3 regions of the Acerihabitans sp. genome follow, and region 2 is predicted to be linked to each of the others. Evidence: predicted binding sites of a transcription regulator. Region 2 holds the regulator's gene; each other region holds the start of a gene.
The links. Region 2 encodes CRP, which controls carbon source genes, mostly activating them, when cyclic AMP is high. Its sites were predicted from a motif close to ATGTGANNNNNNTCACAT; they were not measured.
Positions count from the first base shown of each region.

Region 1 (8,160 bases), on a different contig from region 2:
GTCAGGCGCAGGCTGACGTTGCCGCCGTTGCGTTCATCCCAGCCTTTGAGCCACATGTCGGTGGTGGCCTTGACCATTCCCTGCACAAACCAGGAAGTGAGTATTGTTTGCATAGCTTGTTATCCTTTGCGTGTTGTTGACGTTGCGCGTTCATACTCACGTACCGATTGCAGCCAATCGCCGCCTACCGGTACATTGTGCAATTGGCAGTATTTGTCCCACACCGCTTGCCAGGGCAGCGATTTCTGCTCTTCCAGCAGCGCCAGGCGCGCCGTATAGTCGCCGCGCAGCTCCAGTTGGCGCAGCTCTTCGGTTGGCTCCAGCAGCGCGCGCAGCAGCGCTTTTTTCATATTGCGGGTGCCGATGACCCAAGCGGCGATACGGTTAATGGAGGCATCAAAGAAATCCAGGCCGATATGTACCCGGTTGAACAGTTTCTGGCGCACGATTTCAGTGGCGATGGCCTGGGTTTCATCGTCCAGCAGCACCACATGGTCGCTGTCCCAGCGCACCGGGCGGCTCACGTGCAGCAGCAGGCGCGGCACAAACAGAATGGCGCTGGAAATCTTGTCGGAAATCATCTCGGTGGGATGGAAATGCCCGGCGTCCAGGCACAGGGCGGTGCCGCGGCTGGTGGCGTAACCGAGATAAAATTCACTGGAGCCGACGGTATAACTTTCCGCGCCGATGCCGAATAATTTACTTTCCACCGCGTCGATATGGTGGTTGCGGTCCAGCTTTTCCGCCATCACGGCATCCAGCGCCTCCAGCAGGCGCTGGCGGGGGGCCAGGCGATCGATGGTCAAATCCTTCATACCGTCGGGGATCCAGATATTCATCACCGACGGCGTGCCCAGCTCCCGGCCAAAATAGGCCGAGACGCGGCGGCTGGCCCGGCAATGTTCAATCCAGAACCGGCGGATGCCGTCGTCGGCGTGGGACAGGGTGAACCCGTCGGCGCTCAGCGGATGGGAGAAACAGGTGGGGTTGAAATCCAGCCCCAGATGTTGTTCACGCGCCCAGCCGACCCAGTTGGAAAAATGCTTCGGCTCGATTTCATTGCGTTCCACCTTGCCGTCGGCCTCCAGGTAGATGGCGTGCAGGTTGAGCCGCTTGGGTCCGGGGATCAGGCTGAACGCCTGCTCGAGGTCGGCGCGCAGCTCCCGGGCGTTATGCGCTTTGCCGGGATAATTGCCGGTGGCCTGAATGCCGCCGGTCAGCGCGCCGCCCGTATTTTCAAACCCGGCCACGTCATCGCCCTGCCAGCAGTGCATGGATATCGGCAGGGTATCGAGTAATTCGAGCGCGCCCTCCACGTTGACATTGATATCCGCAAACCGCTGTTTAGCCAGGATCCAGGCTTGTTCAATGGATTGACTCATAATAAAGTTTCCTCTTTCAGATGGCAGAGCGCCAAAAAACGTTGCCAGTGCGTGGCGAAATGGGTATCGGGGCCGGGGGTGTAATGACGTAATGGGAAATTGGATTCCACAACATCGCGCCAGCGGGCGACGTCGGGCACGTCTCCCAGCGCCATCAGCTGGCAGCCGATATTGCCGAGCGCCGAGGCTTCCACCGGCCCGGCGGTAACCGGTATCCGGCAGCTGTCGGCGCAAAGCTGGTTAAGCAAAGGGTTCAGGCAACCGCCGCCGACAATATGCAGCCGGTTTAACGGCGCGCCGCGCAGCCGGCCCAGTTCCAGCAGCACCTGCCGGTACAGCATGGCCAGGCTGTCGAAAATACAGCGCGCAAGCGCGGCGGCATCCTCCGGCACCGGCTGGAGCTGTTCCCGGCAGGTCTGGCGGATGGCCGCAACCATCGACCGGGGATTGATAAATTGTTCAGCGTTGGGATTGATAAGGCTCCGGCAGGCAGGCCGGGCGGCGGCGTGCGCCAGCAAGGACTCAAGGTCCGTTATCGCCAGTTCGCGGCATACCCGCTGCAGCAGCCATAATCCCATGATGTTTTTCAATACCCGATAGCGCCCGTTGATGCCGCCCTCGTTGGTGATATTCATCGCCAGCGCGCGGTCGTCGTTAAACGGACGATCGCTGTCGATGCCCATCAGCGACCAGGTACCGGAACTCAGGTAGGCGCAGCCGTCGCCATGCAACGGCGCGGCCACCACGGCGCTGGCGGTATCATGGGACGCCACGGCGATGACCGGCACCCTCTGGCCGCCCGGGCTAAGCCAGTAGCCTGGCGTATTACCGGGCTGCGTGGGTTTGCCCAGCCAGCGCGCCGGGATGCCCAGGTATTCGAGCAGCGAGGGATCCCAGTCGCCGGTGGCAAGGTTAAGCATTTGGGTAGTACTGGCGTTGGTATATTCCCAATTGAGCGCGCCGGTCAGCCGAAAGCAAAAATAATCCGCAATCATCAGCATATGCGCCGCCGGGTCAAGGCCGCCGGGCTGTTGCCGGCGCCAGGCCTTTAGCTGATACAGGGTATTGAAAGATAAGAACTGAATGCCGGTGAGCCGGTAAACCTGCTCGCGTCCCAAATCGGCCAGCACGGCGGACATAACGCCGTCGGTGCGGTGATCGCGATAAGACACCGGGCAGGTTACCCGTTCGCCCTGGGCGTTCAGCAGCACGTAATCCACGCCCCAGGTATCGATACCGATACTGTCGATCATGGCGCCGTCTTTTTCCGCAAGGGCCAGGCCGGTGAGAATCTCCCTTTCCAACTGGTCCAGATCCCAGCAGTCGTGCCCGTCGACGGCAATAAAGGTGTTGGGGAAACGGTGGATTTGTTTAAGCGTTAATTTTTGCGCGGCTGAATGCCATTGAGCCAGCATGACCCGGCCACTGGACGCACCGAGGTCGACAGCTACGCAATTTCGTACGGCCATAGTGAATATCCTCTTTCATTCTATGACCGGCAGTGTATTAACAATAAACGAACGCCACCTTCCGGTGAATGCCAACATGGCAGGGCCGGTGGCAGAATAGTCAAGATGAATGTGAAATCGATCACATAAACAGTATTAGTTTACTCACGGAAAATAACCGCAGGTGATGAAATGGATGATTTATACCCGCCTGTGATCCCGACCTCAATTTTGAATATTCCCCGCTCAATCTTTAAAAAATAACCTTAAAGTCTGCGATGACGGTCATATATTCAAGGCACGCCCCCTGCCAGGCGCCGTACTATACTTTAGCTATTTCGACTCTAGCTATTTCGCGTTGCGCGAAGGCGGCAACCCCGCTTATCCCGGAAGCATGGCCACCGGGGTGGGCGGATGGGGTCAATGCACCCGCCGCGTGGAATATGGCGAGGATATAAGCTCCGGATAACGGTAAGGTGCCGAAGATGACGCTACTTTGTGGTGATGATTTTTTTATTTCCAAAGACGCGACGGTCACCATAGAACCACGGGTGCCGCAAACGGCGTTCCCTGAGCATTATCACGATTTCTGGGAAATAGTCCTGGTGGAAAAAGGGTCGGGCATTCACGTTTTCAACGATCAGCCCTATGTGTTGAATAGCGGCACCGTATGCTTTATCCGCGCGGACGATCACCATTTATTTGAGAATGTCGATGAGCTGATAATGACCAACGTGCTTTATCGCTCACCGCATGGATTCCGGTTTTTAACCGACATCAGCCGGTTCCTGCCGGCCCAGAACCTGCCGGACAGCCAGGTCAACTGGCAGATAAACCATGCGGGCATGCAGCAGGCCAGACAATTTATCCAGCAGTTGGCCGACCTGACGAAGGATACCTCTCCCGAAGGCATTGCCGCCAGCGAAGGGCAGTTTTTACAGCTTTTGATCATGCTGCGCCATGGCTGTTTCCAAAGCCAGGGCGAAGGGGATCGCGAACAGCGCCTGCGCGACCTGTTGCGCTGGCTGCAGCATAATTTCTGCAACGATATCGACTGGATGTCGCTGGCCGAGCAGTTTTCACTGCCGCTGCGCACGCTGCACCGCCAGTTGAAACAGCAGACCGGCATGACGCCCCAGCGTTACCTTAACCGGCTGCGCCTGCTGGAAGCGCGCAAGCGGCTGCTGGAGAGCGACAAAACCATTACCGAGATAGCCCATGCCTGCGGTTTCAGCGACAGTAATCATTTTTCCACACAGTTCCGGCGTGAGTTTTCCCACTCGCCCAAAATGCTGCGCCATGGTGAACACTGATCGCCGGTAGCTGGCGGAAAAATATGACAATTGTCGCCAGTCTCAAATTTTTATTGCGCCCGTTATGCCATGCTCCCTCTCTTGCCCAGGCGCTGAGGGAGTCTGATGGTGTCTAACCTGAAGTTGAGTACCACCGATTATTTCCTGTCGGATAAAAATGCAATCACGGTGGCGGATCGTCATCCGCAGCCGATTTTCCCCACGCATTATCATGATTTTGACGAACTGGTGATTGTCTGGCGCGGCAATGGGCTGCATATCCTTAATGATGTGCCCTATGCCATTACCTGCGGCGATCTGTTCTACGTCAATGCCCGCGATCGCCATAGCTATGAGTCGGCCAACGAGCTGGAGCTGGAAAATATTCTTTATTGCCGCCGCCGGCTGACCCTGTCCGCTGATTGGGAAGCGCTGCTGCCGGGCGAGGACGCGGCGCAGGAGCAACGGTACTGGCGGCTGAGCACGCCCGGCATGTCGGTCCTGCGCCGCGAGGTGGACGCGCTGGCGCGGGAATGCATGAAAACCGATCCGCTGTCCGTCCTGCTGAGCGAAGCATTATTCCTGCAGGTGGCGCTGCTGTTGAAGCGGTTTCGCCACGCCCCCGACAGCCCGTTGCTTTCCGACGCCGAACAGCTGGATTTACTGCTGATGGCGCTGCGCGTCAGCATCGAACAGCCTTTCCGGCTGGAGGACTTTTGCCGGCGGCACCAGCTTAATGCCCGTAGCCTTAAAGCGGTGTTCAAGCAGCAGACCGGCTTCGGGGTTAATCAGTATTTACGGCAATTAAGACTGTGCAAGGCCATGGACTTGCTGCGCCACGGGCAACAGACCATCGGCGAGGTGGCGGCACGCTGTGGTTTTGACGACAGCAATTATTTTTCCGTGGTGTTTAACCAGTCCTTTGGCGTCTCGCCACGGGAATATCGCCAGCGGTTTCAAAAAAACCAGGACGGGAAGAAACCCTCCGGCGCGGTTGATTCGTTATTGCTTTGAAGTGAAGTACCATACCGCCAGCGCAATCAGTATAAAAATCCAGGTTACTTTTCTCATTTTTTTCTCGTTTTTTCTTGGCGTTTGCCGTTATTTGGCGTCTATATCGGTTCATAATCCGCCATGCGCGCCGGTTTTCGGCGATTTTATACTACCTCCCCGCTTTTGCAATGGTTATGCCCTCGCCCCCTGGTGCGCATCACGCATTTTTTTACTGGTAGAGATAGTCGCCGGAGGTGATACGCCGGTAGCTTTGCTCAAAAGTCTGCATGCCGTGCGCATTGCCGGCCTGCAACAGCCCCGGCAGCAAATGGGTTTTGCCGTCGCGGATAAGGTTGCGCACGGCGGGAGTGGCTATCATCAGCTCAAACAGCCCCATGCGCCCGCCCTGCTCCCTGGCCACCAGCCTTTGCGCCATGATCCCAAGCAGGCTGCCCGCCAGTTGGCCGCGGGCAAAAGCGCGTTCATTGGCGGAAAACACATCCAGCAGCCGGTCCACCGCCTGGGCGGCGTGGCGGGCATGCAGGGTGGCCAGGACCAAATGCCCGGTTTCGGCGGCGCTCAGGGCCAGGCGGATGCCCGCCTCATCGCGCAGTTCCCCCAACAGGATCACGTCCGGATCCGCGCGCATGGCGGCCCGCAGCCCGGCGTTGAAATCCTGGCAGTGGCCGCCGATTTCCCGCTGCTGAATCAGGCTGCGCCCGGACGAATGAATATACTCGATAGGTTCTTCCAAAGTGATGATATGCAGCCGGCGGTGCAGGTTAAGGTATTCCACCATGGCCGCCATGGAGCTGGATTTGCCGCTGCCGGTGGCGCCGGTGACCAGCAGCAGCCCCTGCGGCTGTTTGAGCAGCCCCTTTATCATAAGCGGGATGCCCAGGTCGGCCAGCGACGGACTTTGCGTGGGTATGATGCGAAAGGTGGCCGACGTGCCGGTGCGCTGCCGGAAAAAGTGGCAGCGCAGCCGCTGGCGGCCATATGCGGTGGCCGCGCAGTCGGCCTGGCCGTCACGCGCCAGTTGCCGGCGCCCGCGCTCATCCAGTAAACGGTCGGCGCAGGCGATGACCCACTCTTCCCGCACCGGCGGCTGCCGTTCCAGGCAGCTCAAGCCGCCGTCGATTCGCAGTATCGGCGCCTGGCCGGGACAAAGGTGCAGATCGGACGCATTATGCTTTACACTAAGAGCCACCAGTTCATCAATATCCATATGACCTCCTGAAACCATGAGTACTATCGAGCAGAATCTACAGCAGGTAACAGAACGAATCTCGTTGATTGCGCGGCAATGCGGCCGCGATCCGCAACAGATCACCCTGCTCGCGGTAAGTAAAACCAAACCTGTGACGGCTATCGAAGAAGCCATCAGGGCGGGCCAAACCGCCTTTGGGGAAAACTACGTCCAGGAAGGCCTGGAAAAAATCAGCTATTTCCAGCAGAACGCATTTACCCCCGCGCTGAGCTGGCACTTTATCGGCCCGCTACAGTCGAATAAAAGCCGGCTGGTGGCGGAGCATTTCGACTGGCTGCATACCCTGGATCGGCTGCAACTGGCGCAACGCCTGAACAACCAGCGGCCGGCGTCGATGGCGCCGCTCAATGTGCTGATTCAAATCAACATCAGCGGCGAAGCGAGCAAGTCGGGCATTGCGCCCGACCGGCTACCGGAACTGGCCGCCCTGGTGGCGGAGCTGCCCAGGCTGCGGCTGCGCGGCCTGATGGCCATTCCCGCCCCGCAGGCGGATTATCAGCGCCAGTTGGCGGTTTTCCGGCAAATGGCGGCATTATTTGCCGATCTGCGCCATCGTCATCCCGACGCCGATACGCTGTCGTTGGGTATGACCGACGATATGCCGGCCGCCATCGCCGCCGGCAGTACCCTGGTGCGCATCGGCACCGCGATTTTCGGCGCCAGGGACTACCAGGCGCCGACGGCTTAACCCATTACCATGAGGAATAGCATGCAACAGCGTAGAATCACCTTTATCGGCGCGGGCAACATGGCCCAGGCCATCGTCGCCGGTCTGGTCGCCACCGGCTACCCGGCGGATTTAATCACCGTCTGCGCGCCGTCGCCGGACAACCGCCAGCGGCTTGCCGCCCGCCTGGGCGTGCGTGAGAGCGCCGATAACCTGGCGGGCGCCAGCCGGGCGGAGGTGGTGGTCCTGGCGGTAAAACCGCAGTTAATGGCCGAGGTTTGCGCGCAGTTGCGCCAGGGAATGGATTTTTCCGGCAAACTGGTGCTTTCCATCGCCGCCGGTGTTAACGTTAGCCGGTTTTACGCCCTGCTCGGCGAGCCGTTAACCATCGTGCGCATCATGCCCAATACCCCGTCGTTGATCGGCAAGGGCATGAGCGGTCTGTATGCCCCGGAGCAGGTCGGCCGGGAAGATCGCGACTTTACCGCCGATCTGATGACGGCGGTGGGTAAAGTATGCTGGGTGGAGGAGGAAAGCGGTATTAACGGCGTTATCGCGGCGGCGGGCAGCGCGCCGGCCTATTTTTTCCTGTTTATGGAAGCCATGCAGCGGGAAGCGGTCAGGATGGGTTTTGACCAGGAGACGGCAAGCCTGCTGGTCCGTCAGGCCGCCGCCGGCGCCGCCGCCCTGGCAGACGCCAATGCCGCCACGCCTTTCGCCACGCTCAGGCGGAATGTGACGTCCAAAGGAGGCACCACCGCCGCCGCGGTAGAGGTATTAGAACAACATCAGCTGGCGCGTACCGTAGCCGACGCCATGCAAGCCGCGGTTGCGCGCGCTGAAGAGATGGAAAAATTATTCTGATTTTTTTTGCCGTAATCGTGCATTTTAACGCTATTAAGGATATTACCCTCTTATGCTGACGCTGACGTTTCTGGTCAAGACGCTATTTGATTTTTATATCATGGTGCTGCTGCTGCGCATCTGGATGCAGTGGACCCGTTGCGACTTTTATAATCCGTTTTCACAATTTATCGTTAAAATCACCCAGCCGGTTATCAAACCCATGCGCCGGGTTATTCCCTCCCTGGGTCCCATCGATACGGCG
Region 1 covers NZ_DASWOM010000110.1:10,679-18,838, reverse strand. Annotated here, with positions in the region: gene rhaD (rhamnulose-1-phosphate aldolase) at 1-113, opposite strand, end outside; gene VGC33_RS18430 (L-rhamnose isomerase) at 120-1,382, opposite strand; gene rhaB (rhamnulokinase) at 1,379-2,851, opposite strand; gene rhaS (HTH-type transcriptional activator RhaS) at 3,316-4,143, shown strand; gene rhaR (HTH-type transcriptional activator RhaR) at 4,249-5,136, shown strand; gene VGC33_RS18410 (type IV pilus twitching motility protein PilT) at 5,345-6,343, opposite strand; gene VGC33_RS18405 (YggS family pyridoxal phosphate-dependent enzyme) at 6,360-7,073, shown strand; gene proC (pyrroline-5-carboxylate reductase) at 7,095-7,916, shown strand; gene VGC33_RS18395 (YggT family protein) at 7,969-8,160, shown strand, end outside.
Region 1: the regulator CRP is predicted to act here: its motif matches at 2,961-2,978, upstream of rhaB (rhamnulokinase).

Region 2 (8,160 bases):
ATCCCTGGCGATATGACAATATGGCCGGTAGCCGGAAGGCGTTTAGCGGGTCAATATCACACAGGCCCAAACGCCCTGTCCAGGCAAAGAAAGTTAACCTCGCGCCATGCCGTTTTCCTGGCCGGTAACCGATCGTTGTATAAAGCCGTATTGTAGCTGTTCAACAAACCAACATTTACCCGTAGGATGTGCCCGCGATGTTGCTGCTTATCGATAACTATGACTCCTTTACCTACAACCTGTACCAATATTTCTGCGAACTGGGCATACGGGTGGAAGTCTGGCGCCACGACCGGTTGCAATTGGCCGATATCGAGCGCATGGCGCCGCGACGGCTGGTGATTTCCCCTGGACCGGGTACTCCCGATGAGGCGGGCATTTCCCTGGCGGCCATTCGTCATTTTGCCGGTAAAATACCCATACTCGGCGTCTGCCTTGGTCATCAGGCGATAGCCCAAGCCTTCGGCGCCCGCATCGTGCGCGCGCAACGGGTGATGCACGGCAAAACCTCCGCCATTACCCATGACGGCGGCGGCGTATTCGCCGGGCTGGCCCTGCCGCTGACGGTCACCCGCTATCATTCTTTGGTGGTTGAACCCGCCAGCCTGCCCGATTGCCTGGCCGCGACCGCCTGGAGCCTGCGCGACGGCGCGCACGATGAAATCATGGGCATCCGTCATCGAACCCTGCCGCTTGAAGGTGTACAGTTTCATCCTGAAAGCGTGCTCAGCGAACAGGGCCATCAACTGCTGGCAAACTTTCTTGCGTGTTAACCGATCGGCATGTTGATATAGACTTAACGGGCGAGGCGAAGGGCGCCGGGATTTTTTTCAGTTCATTAGCGATAAAACATTGCATTGAAGTGATTTTTTATTCATATTTTATGACTACATTGTCACTTATAATTTTGTTTCGGACCGGGTAATCACTTATGAAAACAGATAATAGCGCAGTAACGCGGGAAACCTTCGACGAGGTTATTCTGCCGGTTTATGCACCGGCGCAGTTTATCCCGGTGCGCGGCAAGGGCAGCCGGGTATGGGATCAGGACGGCAAGGAATATATCGATTTCTCCGGCGGCATTGCCGTCACCGCCCTGGGACACTGCCACCCGGCCCTGGTTGCGGCGCTAAAGGCTCAGGGCGAAACCCTATGGCACACCAGCAATGTATTTACCAACGAACCGGCGCTGCGCCTGGCGCGCAAGCTGATTAACGCCACCTTTGCCGACCGGGTGTTTTTTGCCAATTCCGGCGGCGAAGCCAACGAAGCGGCGTTCAAGCTGGCGCGTCACTATGCCATCACCCGGCACAGTCCTTATAAAACCAAAATCATCGCCTTCCATAATGCCTTTCACGGCCGCACGCTGTTTACCGTCACCGTGGGCGGGCAGCCAAAATACTCCGATGGCTTCGGGCCAAAACCTGCGGATATCGTCCATGTGCCTTTTAACGATTTGGCGGCGGTCAAGGCGGTAATGGACGATCATACCTGCGCCGTGGTGGTCGAGCCAATCCAGGGGGAAGGCGGCATTATGCCCGCCACGCCTGAATTCCTGCAGGGCCTGCGCGATTTGTGCGACCAGAACCAGGCGCTGCTGGTGATGGATGAAGTGCAATGCGGCATGGGACGCACCGGCAAGTTGTTTACCTATATGCACTACGGCGTGTCGCCGGATATCCTGACCACCGCCAAGGCGCTGGGCGGCGGTTTCCCCATCAGCGCCATGCTGACCACAGAGGAAATCGCCTCGGTGATGAAAGTGGGCACCCATGGCACCACTTATGGCGGCAATCCACTGGCCTGCGCGGTATCCGAAGCGGCGCTGGATGTGATTAACCAGCCGGACGTGCTGGCGGGCATCAACGAACGTCACGATCGTTTCGTCAGCGCCCTCCGGGCGATTGACGAGAAATATCAGGTATTCTCGGACGTGCGCGGCATGGGCCTGCTGCTGGGCGCGGAGCTGCGGCCCCAATTCCACGGCCGGGCGCGTGAATTCCTGCATGCCAGCGCCGCGCAGGGCCTGATGATCCTGAATGCCGGACCGGACGTCATCCGTTTCGCGCCGTCGCTGGTGGTGGAATTCACCGATATCGAGCAGGGCATGGCCCGGTTTGAACAGGCGGTGGCGCAGGTTATCGCCGTCAAACCTTAAGGCGCGGGCGCCGGGCGGCTAATTGCCTAACCGGCGCGATAGCCAGTTGCCGTGCTGCGGCCGCTGGCGCCAGGCCACCGACGAAATGGTATACATGATGCCAAGATGGAACAAAATGCGCCCCAGATGGCGCTCCATCAGGGTACCTGCCGTCTCCGCCGTTTCGCCGGCGGCAGTCGGAACCGGGCTGTCCGAGCTTGGCCCGTCATATTCCAGCCGCTGCTGGCAACGCTGCAGCGCCACCTCGCACGAGGTCAGGTACTTTTGCGCCAGCGTCGGCGTCAGCATGTAGTGATCCCGCGCCAGGATGGTCATGGCGTTGATATGCTCGACGATAAACTGGCTATGGGTCACCCACAAACGCATATCGGTCAGATAGCGCGAATTAAACGCCGGTTCCCGCATCGCCTGGCTTAGCGAGGTGAACAACGCGTTATGCGCCTGGTTAACCTTCATGCGCGCGTAGGCCAGCGCCGCCGCCTCGGGCGCGGGTTGCAGCAGCAGCCGCAGCGCATCCTGATCCCGCTCCAGCGCCAGATGGGCATTTTTGCGCAACAGTCCGCTTTGCCATTGCGGCCACAACCACAGCATGCCGCCAAACGCCAGCAAACAGCCGATAAGCGTATCCACCAGCCTGGGCACCAGGAAATGCGCGCCGTTCAGCGACAGCAACTGCAGCGTATACACCGCGGTTACCGTCATGCCGGTCATCGCCAGGCCATAGTTTTTACGCAACACCAGATAAGACGCCAGCGTCAGCGCCAGCATGCACAGCAACACCGTGCCGTCGTCCAGCCTGAGCCGCAGCGTGCCGGCGGCAATCACCAGCCCGGCCAGCGTGCCCAGCGCCCGATGCTGGATACGCACCCTGGTGGCGTTATAGCCGTTTTGGCTGACGAACATCACCGTCATTAAAATCCAGTAGGGTTTGGGTAAATCCAATACCAGCCCCAGGCTGCCGCCGATGGCCAACATAATCCCAAGCCTTGCCGCGCTGCGCAGCGCCATGGATTTAAGGGAACAGTAGCTGACCAGCGCATGCCAAAAAGACAGCCTCTGCTGGTTGTCGGCCATCAGGTCGCGGCGGTAGAGCGGGCGCTGGGTGCGCAACAGCCTGGCGATACGGCTGAAGTGGTAATAGCAAAACTGCCCGACCGGATTATCCGGGTGGCGCTCGGCAATTTTTTCCAGCGCCGACAGCGCGGTAACCATGTTAAAACGCCCTGGCTGACGGTGATATAAAATATCATCCGCCAGCACCCTCAGCCGCGTGGCAATCATGCGGGCGTTATAACGGATCACCGCCTCGGCGTGGCTTTGTTCCACCAGTTTTTGGACTTCGTCAGGCTGGTGCAGGCTCACGGCGATATGCTCTTGCAAATCCAGCGCCACCTGGAAAGAACGCAACAGGCGTTTGTATTGCAATTGGTTGCTAGCCGACAGCATATACAGCTGCTGGTACACCTGGGCTATTAGATCGATCACCGACTGCTGACGGGCAAACAGCGGCGGCAGGGCGGTTTCCGGATCGGTATGCTGAGTCAGCAGGCTGTATTTCGCCTCGATATAATCCGCCAGCTCCCGATATAGCAGACTGAGCGATTCCCTCATCGGCTGCTCTTTCCATAGCCGGAACCACAGGGCGTTAAACAGGCCGTACCAGGCGGTGCCGGCAATATACAGCAGCGGCGGCACGGCGGGCGGCACATTGCCGGACAGGCCCAGGGTAAAGATGGCGGCGATAAGCGCGGCGGGCAGCAAACGACCATGCAACGGGCTGATTTCACCGGTGACGCCGAACAGCAGCGCCAGGCCGAACAGCACCAGGGGTAAGGGCACCGGCACGGCCAACAGCACCTGGATCAGCACGCTACTCAGGGCGAACAGCGAACCGCCCACCGCCAGGCGTTTAAAAAAGCGTTTATGCAGGGTATCGAGGCCGGCGATATTGCAGCAGGCGGGAACCAGTGAAAACAGCAGGCCGTTTTGCAGGCTGCCGAATAACAGGCCGACGGCCACCGGCAGGCATAACACGATGGTCTGCCGCAGGGCATAATTGACTTCGGGGTGGTAGATTAACCGGCGCCACATACTGTCAGCAAAAAAAGCGTGGTACGGAGCACCACGCCTGTCTAACGGGGCTATCAGCGCGTGCCGTAAACGACAATGGTTTTACCGTGCGCGGATATCAGGTTTTGGTCTTCCAGCATTTTAAGAATACGTCCCACCGTTTCACGGGAACAGCCGACGATTTGGCCGATTTCCTGACGGGTAATCTTGATTTGCATACCGTCGGGATGGGTCATTGCGTCGGGCTGTTTCGCCAGATTCAACAGGGTCTGCGCGATGCGCCCGGTCACGTCCAGGAATGCCAGGTTACCGACTTTTTCCGAGGTGACCTGTAAACGGCTGGCCATCTGCGCCGACAGGCGCATCAGGATATCCGGATTTACCTGGATCAGCTGCCGGAATTTTTTATATGAAATCTCGGCGACTTCACAGGCGGTTTTCGCCCGCACCCAGGCGCTGCGTTCCTGACCTTCCTCGAATAAGCCGAGCTCGCCGATGAAATCTCCTTGGTTAAGATAGGAAAGAATCATCTCTTTGCCTTCTTCATCCTTAATCAGCACCGCCACGGCGCCCTTAACGATGTAGTAAAGCGTTTCAGCCTTTTCACCCTGATGTATAAGTGTACTCTTCGATGGATACTTATGAATATGGCAATGAGACAGGAACCATTCGAGAGTCGGGTCTGTTTGCGGTTTGCCGAGAACCATTCGCTGTTATCCTCTTTTGTCATCGCTATCCCAGGTTCGGGACATCGTATTCCCTGTTACGGCGCTTGTATTATTCACTCTGTGTCCGCGTTTAAACGGAGCGGCGCAAGGGAACTTATTAGGGTCTGGTATTTTGATGTTCCGATCGATCTCTTGCCCTTTAATTATCATGAGCCCGATCCAGCCTTGTTTTTAGCATAGGTTTGATGCAGTGTCTTCTGTTGTCTTGCTTCAGCATGAAGTATGTTCAGTAACATTGCCAGTTTTCCTACAAAAATGTAGTCTGCTGGAAAGTTTTATATCAGGAGTCATCATAATGCAGGCACGGGTAAAATGGGTAGAAGGGTTATCTTTTATGGGCGAATCCGCCTCGGGCCACCAGGTTTTAATGGATGGGAACGCAGGGGAAAAAGCGCCCAGCCCAATGGAAATGGTACTGATGTCGGTCGGCGGCTGCAGCGCCATTGACGTGGTGTCCATTCTACACAAGGCGCGGCAGGATGTGCGCGATTGCGAGGTCAAGCTCACTTCTGAACGCCGCGACGAGGCGCCGCGCCTGTTTACCCATATCAATCTGCACTTTATCGTGACCGGCACCGGGCTAACCGACAAGGCGGTGGAACGGGCGGTGACCCTATCGGCGGAAAAATACTGCTCCGTTTCCCTGATGCTCGGCGCGTCGGTAAACGTGACCCACAGCTTTGAAGTGCGCGACGAACGCCACGCCCCCGCCGCCTAACCGGCCCGCCAACACCACACTCAAACCCGCGTGTTAAGGGAGAGTGTGCCAATGGGGCCGAATCGGGCGTGGTTTTCCCGCCCGCGGCCTCGTGTTTACTTAATTTCCTTTCCTTCCAGCAACCGCTGCACCAGCGGCCCCATAATCAGCTCCATCGCCAGCCCCATCTTGCCGCCGGGCGCCACCAGCGTATTGATATTGGAAATAAAGGAGCCTTGCAGCATCGCCAGCAGGTAGGGCAGGTCGATATGCGCCAGGCTACGGAAATGAATAACGACAAAACTTTCGTCAAGCGAGGGAATCGCCTTGGCGGCGAAAGGATTCGACGTATCGACGGTCGGCACGCGCTGGAAATTAATATGGGTACGGGAAAACTGCGGTGTGATGTAGTTAATATAATCCTCCATCGACCGCACCACCGAATCCATTACCGCCTCGCGCGAATGCCCCCGCTCGCCGGTATCGCGCACCAGCTTTTGAATCCACTCCAGGTTGACGATAGGCACCACCCCCACCAGCAAATCCACATGCTGCGCCACATCCTGGCTATCGGTCACCACCCCGCCGTGCAATCCCTCGTAAAATAACACATCCGTCGGTTCCGGCAACGCTTGCCAGGGGGTAAACGTGCCGGGTATCTGGTTATAGGGCACCGCCTCGTCATAGGTATGCAAATACCTGCGCGACTGGCCGTGACCGGATTCGCCATATTGACGGAACGTATGTTCCAACAGGCCAAAATCATTGGCTTCCGGACCAAAATAGCTGATATGGCGTCCTAGATCCCGCGCCTTACGGATCGCCATATCCATTTCCGGCCGCGTAAAATAATGAAAGCTATCGCCTTCGAGCTCGGCGGCGTGGATATCCAACTGCTGGAATATTTTACGAAACGCCAGGCTGGTGGTGGTGGTGCCCGCACCGCTGGAACCGGTAACGGCAATAATGGGGTGTTTTGTCGACATGGTAACCCTACGCTTGGTTGAAATGCGGCGTGAAGACGTGCGACCGGCATCAAGGCCCAGCAGTGAGTGTTAGCATATTTAGCGCCCAGGGGCCAGGGGCTTTGCTATTCACCCGGCGTCTCGTCGGCGTGACCGTGAAACCGTCCGCGCGGCATGATATTAATATTTTCATGCAGCTCCGACCAGACCACTACCGCCTCGCCGCTTTTCAGCTGCCGTTTTACATCCTCGACCTTCTGCGCCAGGGATTTTTCCTGCTCGCCGTAATCGGTGCCTTCACGCAGAACAAAGGATTCGATCAGGTTATAGAGGGTGTCAGGATCGATTTGTTCCCAGGGAATAATCACGATGTTGTGTCCTGATGGTCAATAAATCAAGGTGTTGAGGAAATTTCACCCGTTATGCCTTGTGCATCCCCGTTGGCACTGGTAGTTTCATACCCGTCATTTTACCGGAGCGCCGCCAAAACGTGGAACTGAGTCTTTTTCTGTCAATGCTGGGGTTTCTCTGGGTGGCCGCCATTACCCCCGGTCCCAATAATATGCTGCTCACCGCCTCGGGCGCCAACTTCGGCTTCTGGCGTTCAATGCCGCTGATGATCGGCATCATGCTCGGCATGCAGTGCATCCTGCTGCTGGTGGCCTTCGGTATCGGCGGCCTCATCACGCTCTACCCGTCCCTGCATTTTATGCTGAAGGTGGCGGGCAGCCTGTACCTGCTGTGGCTGGCCTGGAAAATCGCCACCGCCGCTTATGAAAAGCTGGAAACCGACGCGCCGCCGCCCAAGCCCATTCCCTTCTATCAGGGCGGACTGCTGCAGTTCCTCAATCCAAAGGCCTGGCTGATGGCGCTGGGCGCGGTGGCCAGCTTCAGCCTGAGCGGCGGCGCCTATATCACCTCCGTCGGCGCCATCAGCATCGGCATCGTCAGCGTCAATATCGTCTCCGGCGTAATCTGGCTCGGCTTCGGCTCCCTTATCGGCCGGCTGCTGCGCAGCCAACGCGCCTGGGTCATCTTCAATGTCGCCATGGGCCTGCTGACGGCGGCCTGCGTCCTGCTGATCTGGCGCTGACGCGCGGCTATTGCGCCTCAAAGGCCCGGGTCAGGGTTTCCAGCTGTTCCTGGGCATCCAGCCACGCCGTTTCGGCGTCTTCCAACTGCGATTTCACCTTGGCCTGCCGCTGTAGGGTTTGGGCCAGATCCGCCTTTCGGCTGATATCATACAGCGCCGCATCGGCCAGTCCGGCTTCGATGCCCTCCAGTTCCACGCCCAGGGATTCCATCTGCTGTTCATAACGGCTGATGGATTTGCGCAACGGCTGGGTTTGATTACGAAAATCCGCCTCGCGCCGCTTCTGGTCCTTTCTGGCCTGGGCGTTATTGCCCTGCGGCACCGGGTTTTCCGTGTCGTTGCCGTCCTGCGCCGTGGTCTGGCGCTGCTGATCCACCAGCCATTGCTGGTAGTCCTCCACATCGCCGTCAAACGACTCGACCCGTCCGTCATGCACCAGGTAAAACTCA
Region 2 covers NZ_DASWOM010000015.1:15,697-23,856, forward strand. Annotated here, with positions in the region: gene VGC33_RS02295 (aminodeoxychorismate synthase component II) at 198-773, shown strand; gene argD (bifunctional acetylornithine/succinyldiaminopimelate transaminase) at 932-2,158, shown strand; gene VGC33_RS02305 (YccS/YhfK family putative transporter) at 2,177-4,249, opposite strand; gene crp (cAMP-activated global transcriptional regulator CRP) at 4,303-4,935, opposite strand; gene VGC33_RS02315 (OsmC family protein) at 5,252-5,674, shown strand; gene VGC33_RS02320 (phosphoribulokinase) at 5,770-6,639, opposite strand; gene VGC33_RS02325 (YheU family protein) at 6,744-6,986, opposite strand; gene VGC33_RS02330 (LysE family translocator) at 7,109-7,711, shown strand; gene VGC33_RS02335 (ABC transporter ATP-binding protein) at 7,719-8,160, opposite strand, start outside.

Region 3 (8,160 bases), on a different contig from region 2:
TGATTGGTATACGTCGCTGGGTTGATTTTAGATTATGATTCCTGCACACGTAGTTTTTATGGAGAACACATGCGCACATTGTGGCGAATAATTTCCGGCCCGTTCAGATGGTGCTGGCGTTTGTTGAATTTCATCCGCGAATTTATCCTTAATCTTTTTCTTATTTTCATTATTGTTGTTTGCGCGGGCATTTACCTGCAAATGCACCGTTCGGCGCCGGAGCCGGGTAAAGGCGCGCTGCTGGTTGATCTTACCGGGGTAGTGGTTGAAAAACCCTCGGTCAATAATAAATTACGTCAAATCGGCCGTGAATTACTGGGCGCCTCCAGCAATCGTTTGCAGGAAAACTCCCTGTTCGACGTGGTGGATATGCTGCGCCAGGCCAAAACGGATGGCAATATTACCGGCCTGGTGCTCTCCTTAAAGGATTTCGCCGGCGCCGACCAGGCCTCGCTGCAGTATATCGGCAAGGCGCTGCGCGAATTCCGCGACAGCGGCAAACCCATCTACGCCGCCGGCGACAGCTACAACCAGGCGCAATATTACCTGGCCAGCTTCGCCAATAAAATCTACCTTACCCCGCAGGGCGCGGTGGACCTTCACGGCCTGGCCACCAATAACCTTTATTACAAGTCGTTGCTGGATAAACTGAAGGTCAATACCCACATCTTCCGGGTCGGCACCTACAAATCCGCCGTCGAACCTTTCCTGCGCGATGATATGTCCCCCGCCGCCCGTGAAGCCGATGGCCGCTGGCTCGGCCAGTTATGGCAGCATTACGTGGATACCGTGGCCGCCAACCGCCAGATCACGCCCGAGCAGCTATTTCCGGGCGCCCAGGCGATGCTGGCCGGCATGCGCGACGTCGACGGGGATACCGCCCGGTTCGCGCTGGCGAATAAATGGGTCGATACCGTCGCTTCCCGCGTCGCCATCGAGGCCGAAATGACCAAGACCTTTGGCTGGAATAAACAGAAAAACGCGTTTAACGCCGTCAGCATCTACGATTACCAGACGCCGAGACAGCCGCAGAAAGGCGGGCAGATTGCGGTGATCTTCGCCAACGGCGCCATCATCGACGGCCCGGAAACGCCCGGATCGGTCGGCGGCGACACCACCGCCGGGCAGATCCGCGATGCCAGGCTGGATCCGGATGTCAAGGCGATCATCCTGCGGGTCAACAGTCCCGGCGGCAGCGTCAGCGCCTCCGAGTTGATTCGATCCGAGCTTGAGGCGGCCCGCGACGCCGGTAAACCGGTGGTGGTCTCCATGGGCGGCATGGCGGCGTCCGGCGGTTACTGGATTTCCACTCCGGCCAACTACATCATCGCCAGTCCCAGCACCCTGACCGGCTCGATTGGTATTTTCGGCGTCATCAACACCTTCGAGGATTCCCTGGGCAGCATCGGCGTGCATACCGATGGCGTCGCCACCTCGCCGTTGGCCGACCTGTCGATGACCAAGGCCCTGCCGCCGGAATTTTCACAGATGATGCAACTCAATATCGAGAACGGCTACAGGAACTTCATTACGCTTGTGGGTAAAGCGCGCAATAAAACGCCCGAGGAGATCGACAAGATTGCCCAGGGGCATGTCTGGGTCGGCAGCGACGCCAAAACCAACGGCCTGGTCGATCAGCTGGGCGATTTTGACGACGCGGTGGCGAAAGCGGCCGAGCTGGCAAAATTACAACACTATTATCTTAATTGGTATCTGGAGGAGCCGAGCCTGTTTGATATGGTGTTATCGCAAACCAGCGCCTCGATATACGCCCATCTTCCGGTCATGATCCAGGCATTCCTGCCGGTGCCGGCGGCTCAGATCTCCTCGCTGTTTTCCACTCAGGCGAATGCGTTTCCGATCCTGAACGACCCGCAAAACCGTTATGCCTATTGCCTCACCTGCGGTGACGTGCAGTAGCTCCGCCACCACCAGCCCCGTCCGGGGCTGGTGTTATTGCCTCCAAGACGTATAATTGGCTTATTATCCCGTCAACGCCTGCCCTTCATGCCAAAAAAATCCATTTACGTCGCCTATACCGGCGGCACCATCGGAATGCAACGCTCCGAAAACGGTTATATTCCGGTCTCCGGCCACCTGCAGCGTCAATTAGCCCTGATGCCGGAATTCTATCGCCCGGAAATGCCTGATTTTACCGTGCATGAATACGCGCCGCTGATTGATTCCTCCGATATGACGCCCGACGACTGGCAGCACATCGCACAAGATGTGGCGGAAAATTACCCTTTCTACGATGGTTTTGTCATATTACACGGCACGGACACCATGGCGTTTACCGCCTCCGCGCTGTCATTCATGCTGGAAAATCTGAATAAGCCGGTGATCGTCACCGGTTCGCAAATTCCGCTGGAGCAACTGCGCTCCGACGGCCAGACCAATCTGCTCAACGCGCTGTACCTGGCGGCCAACTATCCGGTTAATGAAGTCAGCCTGTTTTTCAACAATAAAATGTTTCGCGGCAACCGTTCGACCAAAGCCCATGCCGACGGTTTCGACGCTTTTGCCTCGCCCAACCTGCCGCCGCTGCTGGAAGCGGGCATCCATATCCGCCGCATTGCCCCGCCGCTGCCGCCCGGTGACGATACCGTTCTTATCAGCCATCCGATAACGCCGCAGCCGATAGGGGTGGTCACGCTCTATCCCGGCATTTCGGCCGACGTGGTGGGCAATTTTTTGCGCCAGCCGGTAAAAGCGCTGATCCTGCGCTCCTATGGCGTGGGCAACGCCCCACAGCACCCGGCGCTGCTGGATGAATTGCGCCAGGCCGTGGATCGTGGCAGCATCGTGGTGAACCTGACCCAATGTTTTTCCGGTCGCGTCGATATGGGCGGTTACGCAACCGGCAACGCCCTGGCGCGGGCCGGCGTTATCAGCGGTTTTGACATGACCGTCGAGGCAACCCTGACCAAACTGCACTTTTTATTAAGCCAGGCGCTGCCGGCCGCCGACATTTGCCGACTGATGCAGCAGAACCTGCGCGGTGAGCTGACCGTCAAAGAGTAAACGAGAGAGGTCTATGAACAGCGCCTTACTGTTGATCGATTTACAAAATGATTTTTGCCCGGGCGGCGCGTTGGCGGTTGCCGATGGGGACGCGGTGATAAACATCGCCAATCAGGCGATGGCCTTTTGCCGCCGATCGGGTTTCCCGGTGGCGGCATCTTTGGACTGGCATCCGCGCCATCACGGCAGTTTTGCGGTAAACGCCGGCGCCAACGTGGGCGACACCGGTGTGCTCGACGGACTGAGCCAGGTATGGTGGCCGGTGCACTGCGTTCAGGACACGCCGGGCGCGCGGCTGCATCCGCAACTGCATCAGCAGTGGATCGACAAGAAGATCCTCAAGGGCCGCCAGCCCGAAATCGACAGCTACAGCGCGTTTTTTGACAACGGCCATCGCCGGCAGACCGAGCTGGACGATTGGCTGCGCGCCCTGGATATCACGCATCTGACGGTAATGGGTCTGGCGACCGACTACTGCGTAAAATATACCGTGCTCGACGCGCTGTCGCTTGGCTATCGCACCGACGTGCTGACCGAAGGGTGCCGCGGCGTCAACCTGAACGCCGGCGACGACGTTAAGGCGCTGGAGGAAATGCGACGCCACGGGGCAAGGCTGGTGACTCTGGATGAAATGATGCGCGGGGACTGAATAGCATGAAACGCGGACCCGAGGCGGAGCTTGTCCGCCCGCTTCGCCGGCAAAGGCACCCTGCCCGCCGCGCTATTCGGGCTTGATGCGCGCCACCGTCTGCCCGGCCAGTTCATCAAGCAACTGGCGTTTGCTTTTCATGACGATCTGCCCGTCGGTGCCGATACTCATGTGCTCCGGCTGATGATTATGGCGGGCCTGCCACAGCATCACCATCTGCAGGCAGTTATCCTTTTGTTCGCCGGTCAGGGGAACGCCGTCAGGCCATTTGCCCAGTTCCACCGCCGTTTTCAGCCGCTGGTAGATCTCGGGGGTCAGGTTAGCCAATAGCGCATCAACATCCACGTTCTATTCCTCTTTTCAAGAATAATTAGCTGAATCGATAAAGCCTACACATTCCGCGGCCGATCCACCCCAGGGAATTTCATGGCGTCAGCCGTCGATTTCCTCGCCGTTTTCTTTGTCCTTGAAACGCAGCGAAGCGGAATTAACGCAAAACCGGGCGCCGCCGGGCTGCGGACCGTCCGGGAAAACATGCCCCAAATGGGCATCGCAATTGCCGCAGCGGATCTCCACGCGGTGCATGCCCAGGGAGTTGTCGTCCAGGTAGCGGATGGCGGAATCGCTGACCGGCTCATAAAAACTCGGCCAGCCGCAGCCGGAGTCATATTTGGTTTCAGAAAAAAACAGCGGCGCGTTGCAGCACAGGCAATGGTACTGGCCGGTGCGCTTATTTTCCAGCAACTTACCGCTATAAGGCGGCTCGGTGCCCCGCCCCTGCGTGACGTGACGCTGCATATCGGTCAGGCTATCAAGGGCGATATGGTCGGGATCATTTTTAGCCATAAGTGCGATTCCCAGGCGTTAGGAGAGTAAAAGATGATTTAAACCGGCTTATTATAACAAATAATTAACAACGCTGGGATGATTTTTAGCATAAACTAGGTGGCAAGAAACGACGTGAGCAGTAAGTGTGACATACATCACACTTCGTTGCCGGGTGCCGTTTAAATGTCGGGCCTTGGCCCCCATCTTATTCGTAGCTGTGCGGTGGCGGAACGGACAATTTACGTTCAAATGGTGCGATCTGGTTTGATTTGTAGCAACAATTGACACGATTCCGCTTGACGCTGCGCGAGGTTTTTGTAAGTTTACAAGCAACCTTTTATTCACTAATAATTAGCTGGTGGAATATATGACTATCAAAGTAGGTATCAACGGGTTTGGCCGTATCGGCCGTATTGTTTTCCGTGCCGCGCAGGAACGTGACGATGTTGAAATCGTCGCCATCAATGACCTGCTGGACGCCGATTACATGGCTTACATGCTTAAGTATGATTCAACCCACGGCCGCTTCAACGGTACCGTGGAAGTGAAAGACGGCCATCTGGTCGTCAACGGCAAAACCATCCGTGTCACCGCGGAAAGAGATCCGGCCAACCTGAAATGGGGTGACGTTGGTGTTGACGTGGTAGCTGAAGCTACCGGTATCTTCCTGACCGACGAAACCGCCCGCAAGCACATCACCGCCGGCGCGAAGAAAGTGGTCCTTACCGGTCCTTCCAAGGACAATACCCCGATGTTCGTTATGGGCGTGAACCATAAATCCTATGACGGCCAGGATATCGTGTCCAACGCGTCTTGTACCACCAACTGCCTGGCGCCGCTGGCCAAAGTCCTGAACGACAAATTCGGCATCGTTGAAGCGCTGATGACCACGGTTCACGCGACCACCGCCACCCAGAAAACCGTTGACGGCCCGTCCCACAAAGACTGGCGCGGCGGCCGCGGCGCGTCCCAGAACATCATTCCGTCCTCTACCGGCGCCGCCAAGGCCGTGGGTAAGGTTATTCCCGAGCTGAACGGTAAACTGACCGGCATGTCCTTCCGCGTTCCGACCCCGAACGTTTCTGTCGTCGATTTGACCGCGCGCATTGAAAAAAGCGCAACGTATGAAGAAATCTGCGCAGCGATGAAGGCCGCGTCCGAAGGCGAACTGAAAGGCGTTATGGGCTACACCGATGAAGACGTGGTTTCCACCGATTTCAACGGCGAAAAGCTGACTTCCGTATTTGATGCCAAAGCCGGCATCGCGCTGAACAAGAATTTTGTAAAACTGGTAGCCTGGTACGATAACGAAACGGGTTATTCCAATAAAGTACTGGATCTGATTTCCCATATCGCCAAATAATCATTGTCGATAAAGTATGGCTTATGGGGCGACAGCGATGTCGCCCTTTTTATTTGATTCCAATGCTTATCTTAACAAGGCACATGTATGCATAACTCTGTTTTTGCGTTACCCGTCAAAGAGCAGCTCTCGTCCTCCATTAGCTTGCGTCAGCTGGATGAACTGCCGGTTATTGTTATCGATCATCCGCGCGTCAAGGCGGCGGTGACCCTGCAGGGCGCCCATTTGATTGCCTGGCAGCCGGCCGGCGAACAGCCGGTGCTGTGGTTAAGCGAAGTCAGTGATTTCAAAGATGGCGTGGCCATCCGCGGCGGCGTCCCCATCTGCTGGCCCTGGTTCGGCAAGGTGGCCAGTCCCAACCATGGTTTTGCGCGTATCCTGCCATGGCGGCTTGATGTTCACCAGGAGGACGAACAAAATGTTACCCTGTCACTGAGCCTGCACGACAGTGCCGTTACCGAACAATACTGGCCGAAACCCTTTACCCTGACCGCGAAATTTGTCCTCGGCCAAACCTGTCGCATCGAACTGGAAGCCAAAGGCGATTTCCAGAACACCACCGCGCTGCACAGTTATTTTAATATCAAGGATATCAGCGATGTCAGCGTCGCTGGACTGGGCGACACCTATATCGACAAGGTCAACGGCGGCGTTAGCGCGCAGCAGCAGGGCGATGTGACCTTCAGCGGCGAAGTGGATCGGGTATATACCCACGCGCAGGATGTGAGCCTGATAAACGACCGCGGGCATAAACGCGTCATCGAAGTCCATCATCATAACTACAGTGATGTGGTGGCCTGGAATCCCGGCGCGGAATTAGCCAAAAAAATAAGCGACATCGCGGATGAAGGTTATAAAACCTATGTTTGCGTGGAAACCGCGCGCGTCAATAAACCGCTGGAAGCCAGCCAGGCCGCTCCCGCGCGCCTGTCGACGGTCATCAGCGTACGTAAAGCCTGAGAATAGCCATCCCCTGGCGCGCCGGGGGCGGTTATCAAACTCAAGCCACGCCGCCGGCGCGCCCCCGCCATCAGACGATATCCAGGTGGGTTTTGCGCCGGGGCGCGGGAAACGCCCGATCGAGTTCGTGCAACTGCGCCGCGCTCAGCTCAACCTCAAGCGCCAGGGCGTTTTCCTTCACATGAGCCTCGGTGCCCGCTTTGGGGATAGCCACCACCCCCGTACGGGAGATCGCCCACGCCAGCAATACCTGGGCGGGGGTCAGCGACAACTCGCCGGCAATACGCTGCACCGCCGGGTTATCCATCAGCCCGCTGCGCAGTTTCCCCGCCTGCGCCAGCGGACAATACGCCATGACCGGCATCCCCCGCTCCAGGCACCACGGCAGCAAATCGTACTCAATCCCACGCGAGGCCAGATGATACAGCACCTGATCGGTCATGCAGGCGTCCCCGCCCGGCAGCGACCATAACTCCTCCATATCCGCCACGTCCAGGTTCGACACCCCCCAACGTTTGATTTTGCCCGCCTGGCGCAGTTTCTCCATGGCGGCAATGGTATCGGACAGCGCAATACCGCCACGCCAGTGCAATAAATAAAGATCAAGATAATCGGTTTGCAACCGCCGCAGGCTGTTTTCGCAGGCGGTCAGCGCCTTGGCGCCGCCGGCATTTTGCGGATAGACCTTCGATACCAGGAACACCTGGTCGCGCCGGCCCTTTATCGCCCGGCCCACCACGCTCTCCGCCCCGCCGTCGGCGTACATTTCCGCGGTGTCGATCAAGCTCAGGCCAAGGTCGAGTCCGTACTGCAAGGCGCGTGTTTCGGCGGCGATATCGCTGGACCGTTCGCCCATATACCAGGTGCCCTGACCTATTGCGGGCAGGGTATGCCCGTCGGGAAAAATCACCTGTTTACTGGCCATAGTTCCTCCTGTTGTATAAAGCAACGCGGGCGCACCATAGTGGTGCGCCCGCGCCTAAATGAACCTAAATGGAGCAGGGTACGCACCGTTTAGAAGCGATAGGTCATCCCTACCCCGATTAGCATCGTCGAATTGGCGTTCACCATCGGACTGTCTTTCACTTCGTCGCTGAGCCGGGTATAGCGCGCCATCAACGAGGCATTCCAGCTTTGGTTCAGCGCGTAGACGGCGGTCAGCTCCAGATACGGCGACCAGCCGTCATCGGCCTGGTACTCCGCCAGCCCGCTGCGCCTGGATTCATGCCGATTGACGCCATAATAATAATCGTTCTGATTTTCGCTGGCCCAATTAGCGCCGATGCCCGGCAACAGCGTCAATTGGTCGAACGTAAAGGGATAAAGGTAGGCAAGA
Region 3 covers NZ_DASWOM010000069.1:2,909-11,068, forward strand. Annotated here, with positions in the region: gene sppA (signal peptide peptidase SppA) at 70-1,920, shown strand; gene ansA (asparaginase) at 2,008-3,024, shown strand; gene pncA (bifunctional nicotinamidase/pyrazinamidase) at 3,038-3,673, shown strand; gene VGC33_RS11280 (YeaC family protein) at 3,746-4,018, opposite strand; gene msrB (peptide-methionine (R)-S-oxide reductase MsrB) at 4,106-4,519, opposite strand; gene gapA (glyceraldehyde-3-phosphate dehydrogenase) at 4,869-5,864, shown strand; gene VGC33_RS11295 (D-hexose-6-phosphate mutarotase) at 5,952-6,824, shown strand; gene VGC33_RS11300 (aldo/keto reductase) at 6,895-7,749, opposite strand; gene VGC33_RS11305 (MipA/OmpV family protein) at 7,839-8,160, opposite strand, start outside.
Region 3: the regulator CRP is predicted to act here: its motif matches at 4,645-4,662, upstream of msrB (peptide-methionine (R)-S-oxide reductase MsrB).